Regions from separate parts of the Shewanella sp. SM21 genome, predicted to be linked through region 1. Evidence: predicted binding sites of a transcription regulator. Region 1 holds the regulator's gene; each other region holds the start of a gene.

Region 1 (3,161 bases):
GTACTTCAAGGGCGGCGCGGCGGCTGCGGCCTTAGCATCGTTAACGTCTGGGCTATGGGCAAGCGTGTTCTGGATAGGTGTTGTCGGAATTGGCTTTGGTATTCCATTGCTGTTTATGCTGTTACCCGCCGCGACTCGCCACACTAAGGGGGCGATGATCATGGTGGCTTGTGCGAGCTTAACGGGCGTACTCGCCTTAAGACACTTTATTGTGTACGCAGGGCAAAGCTATTTAAGCTGAGTGTAAGCTGGCTTTACATATTGATAGATAAAGAAAAAGCACTGGCAATGTCAGTGCTTTTTTATTGTTTGAATCGTGAGAAGGTTTGCCAGTATAAGCAGGACGCTTATTGGGGTAATAACTCGATAACCGACTTCACCGTTAGCACTAAAGCGCTGATACTGCACAGGACTAATGTCGCCATCTTTGTCTTCTCTTTATCGACACGGCCCACTAATCGTCCTGCGACTAAGTAACCTAAAATCACAGAGGGGAGCAGCATCAACGACAGCCACAGATGTTTTAATTCTAATAAGCCAGTGATCGCTAAAATGATCAATGCAATCATGGAGCTAAAAATGAAGAAGGCCGACAGGGCTGCGCGAAACTGCGAGGCATCTTTGCCTGCCAACAAAATCGCCATCGGCGGGCCACCAATCGCGGCGATATTGCCGAAGATCCCTGAAACCACGCCTGCACCGAAGAGGGTTTTCTTATTCACTGGCAGGCTGAATTTATACAGGCTGAGGATCACTGCGACAGTCACAATGGCGGCGATGGATAAACCGAGTATAGGTTGAGGCGCAAACAGCAATAAACTCGCGCCGATAAAACCGCCGGGCACGCGACCTATGAGCGCATATTGCAAGCCATTGAATTCTAAGTGACCGCGTTCACGCACTAAGGTCAGCAGGGCGATGGAGAAACCCATAGCAATAACAGGCGCAGGTACAAGTTGTGGATCGACGATATACAGCAAAGGACTGGCGACAACCGCAAGCCCAAACCCAATCAGACTTTGGGTTAATGCGCCCAGAAACACGACCAGCGAGGCTAAGGCGAGTGTCTGTGGATCTATCATAGAAAACATAGGATTTCCTATATCCCAAACCAACTCAAGATGGTGAAATTTAAAGTTTGAAGTCGCTTGGGTATAAACAAAAAGGGATCGTTAACGATCCCTATTGATGAGCACTGTGATATGACTTGGAAAGCGACGAGTCGCTATTCCATGTCTTCCCACTCGATTCCCATTTGATCCATCAACAACTTGGCTTCGGCGGGAATGCTGTCTGGGTTATCTTTTGACAGATCGTCATCGTTGGGCAATGGCTGGCCAGTGTAGGCGTGCAAAAATGCCTCACACAACAGCTCGCTGTTGGTGGCGTGACGCAAATTATTGACCTGACGACGAGTACGTTCGTCCGTGAGGACCTTAAGCACTTTGAGCGGAATAGACACAGTAATTTTTTTTACTTGTTCATTCTTCTTGCCATGTTCAGCATAGGGGCTGATGTATTCCCCATTCCATTCAGTCATTGACTCACCTGTTATAACGCTAAATTCGGGGCAGATTTTAAACCCTTACAAAGAACAGTCAAATTATTGCTACTATTTCTTTGTGATTGCAAACAGATTTCTTTATGTTCAGACGTCTAAACGTCTTCACGCCTATTGACGATGGCGTTGGGCTTAGGTACATTTAGACGTCCAGACATCTCTATCAGTCTATCGAATTTAGGAGTCCACCCATGGCAGAGCGTCAATTAGCCACACTGGCAGTGCGTCAGGGTATCGAAAGCGATACTCAATATGGCGCAGTTGTGCCACCGATTTATTTGTCGACTAATTACGCCTTCGATGGTCATAAAAATCCCCGCGAATTCGATTACAGTCGTTCAGGCAACCCAACTCGCTGCATTTTAGGTGAAGCATTAGCCCAATTAGAAAAGGGCGCCACTGGCATAGTGACGTGCACTGGCATGGCGGCCATCACCTTAGTGACCACTTTGCTCGGCCCTGATGACCTATTAGTTGTGCCCCATGATTGCTATGGTGGTTCCTACCGTTTATTTACCAACTTGGCGAAGAAAGGCCAGTTTAAGCTCATTGTGGTCGACCAAACCGACAGCCAAGCGTTAGCCGCCGCTATTGCGCAGAATCCCAAGATGGTGTGGCTCGAAACCCCATCGAACCCGTTATTGCGTGTGGTAGATATCGAAGCCATTGCTAAGGCGAGCCATGGGGTCGGCGCGCTGGTGGTGGTCGATAACACTTTTTTATCGCCAATATTGCAACAACCCCTATTGTTAGGCGCGGATATCGTTATCCACTCCACCACTAAATATATCAATGGTCACAGCGATGTGGTCGGCGGCGCTGTGGTCGCCAAAGACGCGCAAATCGGCGAAAGCTTACATTGGTGGTCGAACACTCTAGGCTTAACGGGCTCAGCCTTCGACAGTTATCTGACCCTGCGTGGCCTGCGTACCTTAGCGGTGCGTATTCGCGAGCATCAAGCCAATGCCCAGCGTATTATTGAGGTATTAACCCAAAGCCCTGTGGTGAGCAAAGTCTATTACCCCGGTCTTGCGGATCACCCTGGTCACGCCATTGCGGCCAAGCAACAACAGGGCTTTGGCGCTATGCTGAGCTTTGAGCTCAAAGGCGGCGAGGCCGAAGTGGTGGCCTTTTTAGGTGCACTCAGCTTATTTAGCGTGGCGGAAAGTTTAGGTGGCGTTGAAAGTTTAGTGGCAGTGCCCGCCACTATGACCCACAGAGCCATGGAGCCGCAGGCGCGTTTCGAGGCTGGTATTAAGGACACCCTATTGCGTCTATCGGTGGGTATTGAAGATGCCGCCGATTTAGTTGCAGATATTCAAGCAGGATTAGCCGCCGTTGCGGCTTGTCAGTAGAGGAATAATAGATGGCACGTTGTCACTTACATAAATTTGGTGGCTCCAGTTTAGCGGATGCCGATTGTTATCGTCGAGTCGCCCATATCCTGTTAACCCACGGTCATAGTGATGATCTCGTGGTGGTCTCTGCGGCGGGTAAGAGCACGAATTTCCTGTATAAATTATTAGCGCTGCGTGATGCGGGTCAGCTATGGCAAGAAGAATTACAAGTGCTGATCAGTTACCAACAGGGGTTGATTGAG
Region 2 (3,161 bases), on a different contig from region 1:
TATGGAAGGTGTGGAGGTTGATGCTGACGAAGTACAAACCTTAGCTCTGTTCAGTGTGTTCGGCCAAATTATCGCACTGACCGCATTTGCCTATTTAAATGCTAATGCCGAACAGTCATTTCCTTTAAGTGTGATTAAGTCATTGATTGATAATCAACAACAGACCTTAACCATCGAAGCGTTCGAGGCGTTAGATCTCGATCAGGATCTGCGTCAAGAATTTATGATCGCCCATAATTTGCGTCAGACCCGTAATCCTAATTCATCAGGGTTGATACTGCGCCGTGTCTTGTCTATGCGTGGATTGTTGATGAATCCGCTGTAATTTGTCGATGCTATGAAATAGTCATTTGACTCAATAAACAAGCCTGCATTCGCAGGCTTTTTTATTCAATGTCACCCGCATTAATTCGTCTTCTGCTGGCGGGATAAACCTTCCCTCGCCACCAGTTGTAACCAATTTTGGATCAATGCAGAGTTAGCACTGTGGCGGCGATAGGCACCAAATAGCGGTCGTTTCAGGCCTTCTTGGCCGAGTTTTACCGTAGCGAGACTCAGTCCATGTCCTTCATTAATCGACCAGCTTGGCAGTGCGGCTATGCCGTCTTTACAGGCGATGCGTTGCAATAACATCATGGTTAAATCACAGGTTTTTTGCTCGCCCGCCTCTATGCCCGCAGGCTCTAAAAAGTGGCGATAAATATCTAAACGTGTCAACGGCACTGGATAACTGATAATAGGCAAGTGTGCTAATTGCTTAGGGGTGACATAGGCTTCTTTCGCTAAAGGATGATCCTTAGCAACCACTAACCTCACTTCAAAATCAAACAAATGCTGGTAGGCGAGTGAATGCCCAGGCACAGGATCTGAGGTTAATACAATATCCAGTTCACCCATTTCTAAGGCATTGAGCGAGTCGAACAGATGACGGCTCGACAAGTCTAACTCGGCTGCCGGATGATCTTGCCTAAATTGCTCCATTACAGGCATTAACCAGCGAAAACAGCTATGGCACTCAATGCCGACACGCAACTGATTGGTTTCGGTTTCCAGCCCATTCTTCAAATCTGTCTCGGTTTCTAACACTTTAGGCAAAATTTCTTCGGCCAGATGCAGCAGGCGTGCACCTTCTTGGGTGAATGACAGTGGCTTACTCTTACGCACAAAAATGGGCGAGTTAATCCTTTGCTCCAACTCCTTAATCTGGTGGGAGAGGGCGGATTGAGTGACAAAACGTTTTTTGGCTGCGCCCGCCAAACTGCCGCTTTCTTTCAGGGCCATTAAGGTTCGCAGGTGTCTTAGTTCGATCATGTTCACTCCAAGTGAATTTCGCTCATGTTGTGCTTGAAATCAATTCGGTTGCTGGAATAGAGACTAACACAATAAACTTCTAGACGTCCAGACGCCCATTGTTATTTATCAAGGCTGAAGTGCTGAAAAGTGCCAAGAGAAAACAATCTGGTGGGTGCAAGTGCCGAATATGGCTTATCTCAAATAAAGGAAGATAGAGTATGCAATTAAATAGTCTTGGTTTTCCCCGTATCGGGCGTCGTCGTGAATTGAAATTTGCTTTAGAAAAATACTGGCGTGGTGAGAGCACTCAGGCACAATTACGTGAAGTGGCGAGTGAACTTCGCCACACCCATTGGCAGTGGCAAGCTGCTGCTGGCATTGAGCAAGTTCCCGTAGGTGATTTTGCCTTTTATGATCAAGTGCTGACCTTAAGCGCGACTTTAAATGCCATTCCTGAGCGTCATCGTGGTGAAGGGGCAATCGATCTCGATACTTTATTCCGTGTTGCCCGCGGCAGAGCGCCAACGGGCCAAGATGCGCCAGCTTCTGAAATGACCAAGTATTTCAATACTAACTATCATTATTTGGTGCCAGAGCTGACGCAAAACCAAGAGTTTTCTATTGCTTACGAGCAGTTTTTTGATGAAGTCAGCGAAGCGCAAGCGCTAGGCTATAAAGCAAAACCTGTGCTACTCGGCCCTGTTAGTTACTTGCACCTTGCTAAAACTGTGGGTCAAGAGTTCAATAAGTTAAGTTTATTGCCTAATTTATTAACTGCTTATGCTGACATCTTGGCGCGTTTCGCTGCTCAGGGAGTGCAATGGGTACAGCTCGATGAGCCCATTCTCGCATTGGAATTGGATGGCGAATGGCAAGCGGCGATCACTGAGGCGTATCAAGCCCTCAGCATTACGAAGGTGAAGATCCTTCTTACCAGTTATTACGGCGGTATCGCACACCATCAAGCGCTGGTATCGGCCTTACCGGTCGCGGGGTTGCATGTCGATTTAGTCACAGCGCCGGATCAATTGGCGGTCTTTGCTAATGCGCTTGGTCAAGATCAAATTCTGTCGGCGGGTGTGGTCAATGGCCGCAACGTGTGGGCGGCAGAGGCGGATTTGATTGCCGAACGCATAGGCGCGGTTGCCCGTGATCTCGGAGATCGCTTGTGGATCGGTACTTCTTGCTCACTCCTGCACAGCCCTGTGGATTTAGAGGTGGAAGCCACGCTTGAGCCCGCGCTGCGTCAACAACTCGCGTTTGCGAAGCAGAAATTACTCGAACTGGCCAATGTGCGCCAATTGCTACTGGCACCTGAATCAGTCGCGGCAAAAGAGATTGTGCAAACCTGTTTGGCGCGCCGCGAGGCGAAAGCGCAGGCTGCCGACAGTCAAGTGATTGCCCGCGTTGCCGCGTTGACATCTGCCGATTATGAGCGCGTCAGTGATTTCAGCGTACGCCAAGCAGTGCAGCAGCAGAAATACCGTTTACCTCTGTTGCCGACCACCACCATTGGCTCCTTCCCACAAACACCAGCAATCCGTGGACTACGCAGTCGCTGGCGCAAGGGCGATCTGAGTGATGCACAATATACAGAGCAATTACAACAAGTCACCCGCGATACTATCGACCGCCAGCTTAAACTTGGTATCGATGTACTGGTTCATGGTGAGGCCGAGCGCAACGATATGGTGGAATACTTTGGTGAGCAGCTTGCGGGCGTTGGCTTTACCAAAAATGGTTGGGTGCAAAGTTATGGTTCACGCTGTGTTAAGCCGCCGTTGATCTATGGTGATGTTAGCCGTCCAAAGGCGATGACGGTTGATTGGGCCGAGTTTGCCCAAAGTCTCACCGACAAGCCTGTAAAA
Region 3 (3,161 bases), on a different contig from region 1:
CTTGCGCCAAGCGTTAGCTGGCGTGCAAAAATTAGCGTATGCCGAAGCGCTGGCATCAGGCTATGTCAACGCCATTGATTTGATTACACCCTATGTGGCTGATTTAGAAAATGTTATCGACATGCAGGCGATTGCTAAGGCTAAGCTGCATATCGGTGTTGATCCGCTCGGTGGTTCAGGGATTTTCTACTGGGCACCGATTGCCGCACGTTATGGGCTCGATATCACCTTAGTTAATGATAAAGTTGACCCAAGCTTTAGCTTTATGCCGCTGGATAAAGACGGCAAAATCCGCATGGATTGCTCGTCTCCCTATGCGATGGCAGGTTTACTCGCCCATAAAGAATCCTTTGATTTATGCCTTGGTAATGATCCTGACTATGACCGTCACGGCATCGTTTGCCCTGGTACGGGTTTGATGGATCCGAATCATTATCTTGCGGTCGCTATCGATTATTTACTGACACACAGACCAGATTGGAGCGATACCTTAGCCATAGGTAAAACCTTAGTATCGAGTGCGCTTATCGATAAAATTTGTGCTTTCCACGGCAAAACGTTACTCGAAGTGCCAGTGGGTTTTAAGTGGTTTGTCGATGGTTTAGCCGAAGCCACAATCGCCTTTGGCGGTGAAGAGAGTGCTGGCGCGGCATTTTTACGCCGTGATGGCTCTACTTGGTGTACGGATAAAGACGGTTTTATTCTAGGGTTACTTGCGGCAGAGATCCTTGCGGTGACAGGTAAAACCCCAGGTCAGCGTCACCAAGAGTTAGTAAAACAATTTGGCCAAAGCTTTTATAAGCGTATCGATAGCCCAATCAGTCTTGAAAACAAGGCCAAATTTGCGTTATTGAATGCTGAAACCTTAAATGCCACTGTGCTTGCGGGTGAGTCAATCGAAAACGTGTTAACCCATGCGCCGGGCAATAATGCGGCCATTGGTGGCATCAAAGTGACTACGGCGAATGGTTGGTTTGCGGCGCGTCCATCGGGCACGGAAGCGTTATTTAAGATCTACGGCGAAAGTTTTATCAGTGAGCAACATTTAGCTGAGATCATCAAAGATGCGCAGGCATTAATTGATAAGGCGCTAAACGCTTAATCCAGTAGTAGGTTTAGCTAACGCCTCAAAATAAAAAAACGCACTCAGATTTGAGTGCGTTTTTGTTTGTGTCTAATTCAGCTGTGAGTAGTTGATCTAATACTGATTTGACCGTACTTAGTATTCGATATGACAACTCGGTAAGTTATTCTTATCGATGTAATTTTGATGATATTCCTCAGCAACATGGAACTGTTGCAATGGCACAATTTCAGTGACGATATGGCGTAATCCCCAACGACCTGAGCGGGCAAAAGCTAATTTTGAGGCTTCTGCGGCCGCTTTTTGCTCACGGTCGTGGAAGAAAATGGTGCTGCGATATTGGGTGCCAATATCTCCGCCTTGCATGTTCAGACTCGTTGGATTGTGGTTTTTCCAAAATACATCGAGCAAGTCTTCATAACTGACAAGGGCGGGATCGAATTCCACTTGCACCACTTCGGCATGGCCCGTTTTGCCTTTTTTGACTTCTTCATAGGTTGTCGCCGCATTATTGCCGCCCATATAGCCGCAGGTGGCATTCGATACGCCGTTCACTTGTCTAAAAAAATACTCTACGCCCCAGAAACAGCCGGCACCAAAGGTTGCTAACGCCATAATTAAATCCAATAGAAGTCTAGATGGCTAAGGATTGTGATAAAACTTGAGTGCAAAAGCAAGCCTCAAGCTGGAATATTTATCATGGGAAATTCTTAGGGAATGTCCTAAGAATTTAACAATCAGCTTAGTTGAATGTCATTCCGCTTAAAACTGGGTCCTACGGCAATAAATGTCTGAGAACAGCACTAAAAACATGTGTTAGTATTGAAGCCGTTTTTTAGGTGCGAGTGAGACTAACCGCGGTGAGATAAATGCTTAAGTGGTTATTACTGCCTGTACTTATGCTATTGCGCCAATACTGTTACACATCATTATAAGGAGAATTCTGTGTTACAAGCTCTGTTAGATTCAAAGGATTTTTTAGCGCTCACCTTAGCCCATCCTGAACAGTTCGATGGCGAATTTTCATTTAACTTAGGCGATCATACTCAAGTGGAAGTGTGGGATACCGGTGTTATTGTTTTCGAACCAGTAAAGAATGAAGGAAAAGATATTGTGCTTTCCTGCGGTGTTCACGGTAACGAGACCGCGCCCATTGAACTCTGCAATAGCTTAATTAAACAACTTCTACAGCAAAAGATCATCGCAAAGCAGCGCACTTTATTTCTCATTGGTAACCCATTAGCGATTAATAACGGCACGCGGATTATTGACGAAAACATGAATCGTCTCTTTAGTGGTGAGCATTCCAATCCACCAGGGTTAGTGAACCCTGAGCGAGTACGCGCGAAAAAACTCGAAGCCTATGTCGATCGTTTTTATACTGCGGTTGCCGATGGACGTCAGCGCATCCATTATGATCTGCACACGGCGATGCGCGCCTCGAAGCATGAAAAGTTCGCTATCTATCCCTATCGTCCTGGGCGCGCCTTTAGCGGCGAGCAAATTATGTTTTTAGCCGCAAGCGGCGTCGATACAGTACTTTTCCACCACGAACCGACCACGACCTTCAGCTATTTTTCCTCTGAACGCTACGGTGCCGATGCCTTTACCATTGAGCTTGGCAAAGTGTATCCCATGGGGCAGAACGACATGACGCGTTTTATCGCCACCCATGAAATGTTCATGCGCTTGATCACCGCTAAGCCGTTGGCGCTGGATGCATTTGATGCCGATAAGGTTAACTTGTACCAAGTGTGCCGCGTCATCAATAAACATTTCGATGATTTTGAATTTACCTTCGCAACAGATGTCGAAAACTTCAGATCTTTCCCGAAGGGCTTTGTTTTAGCGCGGGAAGGTGGGCAAGAAATTAAAGTGGAGCACGAGTTTGAGTCTGTCGTGTTCCCTAATGCCAAAGTGCCTATTGGCAATCGCACTGTGATTTGCCTGATCCCTGCGGTGAATGCGGACGTGCGTTAGGCTTGTAAAGCAATATATACATGCGTGGCAGGGATAACTTGTGGTTTGAGCTATGCCAATGGTTGATAGGTAGTTTACGTTAACGTAATGTTCGTCG
Region 4 (3,161 bases), on a different contig from region 1:
ACCTTGTCGACCAGCACCCGATAGGCGCGGGTACAGATTTCGATTTTACGCGCCTTAGTGTCGGCCTGACCTTGCTCGTCGAACGCCATGATAATGGCCGCCGCGCCGTAGCGTTTCACTAAGGTGGCTTGCTCGATAAACTTGGCTTCGCCTTCTTTGAGGGAAATAGAGTTAACTATGCCCTTGCCTTGAATACATTTGAGGCCAGCTTCGATCACTTCCCATTTGGATGAGTCGATCATAATAGGTACGCGGCTGATGTCGGGCTCAGAGGCAATCAAGTTTAAAAACTTGTGCATGATCTCGGCGCCATCGAGCATGCCTTCGTCCATGTTGATGTCGATGATTTGCGCGCCGCTTTCAACCTGCTCGCGGGCGACATCGAGCGCCTGCTCAAACTTGCCTTCTTTGATCAACTTTAAAAACTTGGCTGAACCTGTAACGTTGGTGCGCTCACCCACGTTAACGAACAGGGATTGGGCGTCGATAGTCAGTGGTTCCAAACCTGCCAAGCGGCAAGCGACTGGAATGTCCGGCAAAATACGTGGATCGTGACGGCTCACCGCTTCGCGGATCACGCGGATATGTTCAGGCGTACTACCACAACAACCACCGATAATATTGAGCATGCCTTCGCGCGCCCAATCTTCGATCACGTTCGCCATGTCCTCTGGGGTTTCATCGTAACCGCCAAACTCGTTCGGCAGGCCTGCATTCGGATGCGCCGACACATAACACTCACTGATGCGGGATAATTCTTCCACATAGGGGCGCAATTCTTTTGGCCCAAGTGCACAGTTAAGACCGATAGATAAGGGCTTGATATGGCGAAGGGAATTGTAAAAGGCTTCGGTCGTTTGGCCAGTCAGTGTGCGACCAGAGGCATCGGTAATGGTGCCCGAAATCATGATCGGCAATCTGTCTTTAGAATGCTGACCAAATAAGTCATCAAATACGGATTCAATCGCAAACAGCGCGGCTTTGGCGTTTAAGGTATCGAATATGGTCTCGACCATAATGATATCCGCGCCGCCCTCAATCAGCGCCTTAGTGGATTCTTTGTAAGCAGTCACTAACTCATCGAAGCTGACGTTGCGATAGCCTGGGTCGTTCACATCAGGGCTAATCGAACACGTACGGTTAGTGGGGCCTAACACACCGGCTACGTAGCGTGGAATGCCTGTGGCAGCAAAGGCTGCATCACAGGCTTCACGGGCGAGGCGCGCGCCGACTAAGTTAATTTCGGCGGACAGCGACTGCATGTCGTAGTCGGCCATGGCGATGGTGGTGGCGTTAAAGGTGTTGGTTTCAATGATGTCGGCACCGGCGTTTAAGTAGTCGGTGTGAATTTGTTTGATGATGTGAGGCTGTGACAAGACCAAAAGGTCGTTGTTACCTTTGACATCCGTATGCCAATCTTTAAAACGTTCGCCGCGATAGTCCTCTTCTTCCAGCTTGTAGCCTTGGATCATAGTGCCCATGGCACCGTCTAAGATCAGAATGCGCTCTGCAAGCTGTTTGCGTATGTCTGCCAATATCTGGCTGGCTTTAGTAGAGGGTATCGTCATAAATAGTTACCTTAAATACAGCTAAGTTAAGTCCAAAAATCGGCCATTGTTATGCTAAGTGCATTTTATTGTCGTCAGCCGACATTTTTTGAATACTTGTTCTTAAAATTTTTTTTGGACATTTAAACGTATAGACGTCCATAATACGCGACTTATGATTGTCAGGGCAAGATGAAAGTCAAAGGCATTAGGAGCGAGAATCGAGAATCAAGAATTTAGGCCCTTGGCTTGAGTTCCTAGTATCTAGCCCCTAACTAAAAAGGCATATATGAAACAAGTTCGATTGTTATTGTTGCGCCACGGTGAGTGTGAAGGCGGCGCTATTTTGCGGGGTCGTGTGGATATGCCTTTAAGCAAAAAGGGTTGGCAACAAATGTCGGCAGCAGTTGAGTCACAGGCCAGCGTGTGTAGCGCGATTTATAGCTCGACTTCACGCCGCTGCGCCGATTTTGCCCACGCTTTTGCCGCCGAGCTGCATTCGACGGCGGCACTGATATCTGAGTCAAGGCCATTGCAGGCGCAGTGTTTGTCGGGTTTACAGGAAATTGATTTTGGTGATTGGGACGGTTGTCGGCTCGATGACCTGTATCAACAAGAGGGCGAACACTTAGCGGCGTATTGGCAAAACCCTTGGCAAAATCCGCTGCCCAATGGTGAAACTATGGCAAGTTTTGAGTCGCGGGTGAATGGGACGATTGACCAGATACTCGCCGCCGAGTTTGAACGATTGACCCTTGACTCACATAAAATGGGTAATGAAAACAGTGCCATTAATGAAACCGCTGATAATATGCCTGCCACTCAAGTGTGGGTCGTGACCCACGGCGGGGTGATCCGTCACTTAATGGCGCGTGCCTTAGGAGTTGAACGGGCGGTAGGGTTTTATAGTCAACTCGATTTACCCGTGGCGGCCGTGGTGAGCATTAATGTGCTGCAAGATGAACAGGGTGCCTGCTATTGGCGTTTAGATTGGCCGAGTGGGCGCAGGTGTTGAGGCCTTATTTCACGACCTAGGCGCTATCATGTAGGCGTGATCGTTTGGCGAGAATAAGCTGATATGAAAATATTCTGATTTAAACAGCATTGCCTAATGGGATAGATGTAGGATAATGCTTTTCCCTGACGTTTGAACGAGATAGCGTATTACATGCGCAATGAGTGATAACGTCGCAGAAATAGGTGTTGGGAATAGACTCTCTTTGTTCGAATCGCTCCGTTGTTTTTATTCACAGTGGCGTTGTTAACAAAGAGCATATCAACCCAAACATAATAGGGAATCGGGGAGCTGCTCGTCAGTCAGCCCGAACTGTGCCCGCAACTGTGAGTAGTTTAAAGAAGCACCTAGATTCTAGAGCCTAGCTCCTTCTTTTCTACAAGTCAGGAGACCTGCCTATTTCTGTTATCGCTGCGTGCAGCCTTAGTTCTCGAGCGGGTGACTCGAGGGAGCAGATGACAATGTGCACAACCTTTTTTTATAAAGGTTTGGACTCGATAGGAGCGCCGCTTAGGTGAAACTTTCCGCAATCCAAACTAACAGCCCCGTGAATGACACTAACCCATCATCGAGCCCGTCAGTCGCGCTCAATGTGAGTC

Evidence for each region. Region 1 encodes MetJ, which represses methionine synthesis genes. Its sites were predicted from a motif close to TAGACGTCTAGACGTCTA; they were not measured.
Region 2: a site for MetJ is predicted at 1,384-1,401, ahead of metE (5-methyltetrahydropteroyltriglutamate--homocysteine S-methyltransferase). Genes of this name have one in related genera too.
Region 3: a site for MetJ is predicted at 1,712-1,729, ahead of msrA (peptide-methionine (S)-S-oxide reductase MsrA). Genes of this name have one in related genera too.
Region 4: a site for MetJ is predicted at 1,692-1,709, ahead of metH (methionine synthase). Genes of this name have one in related genera too.

What each region holds. Positions count from the first base shown of each region.
Region 1 covers NZ_JAKKRL010000016.1:92,642-95,802, reverse strand. Annotated here, with positions in the region: gene nrfD (NrfD/PsrC family molybdoenzyme membrane anchor subunit) at 1-241, shown strand, start outside; gene L5L94_RS18755 (sulfite exporter TauE/SafE family protein) at 348-1,091, opposite strand; gene metJ (met regulon transcriptional regulator MetJ) at 1,226-1,540, opposite strand; gene metB (cystathionine gamma-synthase) at 1,753-2,916, shown strand; gene L5L94_RS18740 (bifunctional aspartate kinase/homoserine dehydrogenase II) at 2,928-3,161, shown strand, end outside.
Region 2 covers NZ_JAKKRL010000003.1:38,410-41,570, forward strand. Annotated here, with positions in the region: gene L5L94_RS04410 (HDOD domain-containing protein) at 1-325, shown strand, start outside; gene L5L94_RS04415 (LysR family transcriptional regulator) at 406-1,311, opposite strand; gene metE (5-methyltetrahydropteroyltriglutamate--homocysteine S-methyltransferase) at 1,512-3,161, shown strand, end outside.
Region 3 covers NZ_JAKKRL010000002.1:270,399-273,559, forward strand. Annotated here, with positions in the region: gene pgm (phosphoglucomutase (alpha-D-glucose-1,6-bisphosphate-dependent)) at 1-1,102, shown strand, start outside; gene msrA (peptide-methionine (S)-S-oxide reductase MsrA) at 1,220-1,699, opposite strand; gene astE (succinylglutamate desuccinylase) at 2,030-3,064, shown strand.
Region 4 covers NZ_JAKKRL010000003.1:194,715-197,875, forward strand. Annotated here, with positions in the region: gene metH (methionine synthase) at 1-1,568, opposite strand, end outside; gene L5L94_RS05035 (histidine phosphatase family protein) at 1,837-2,562, shown strand; cobalamin riboswitch at 2,784-2,977, shown strand; gene L5L94_RS05040 (ABC transporter ATP-binding protein) at 3,077-3,161, shown strand, end outside.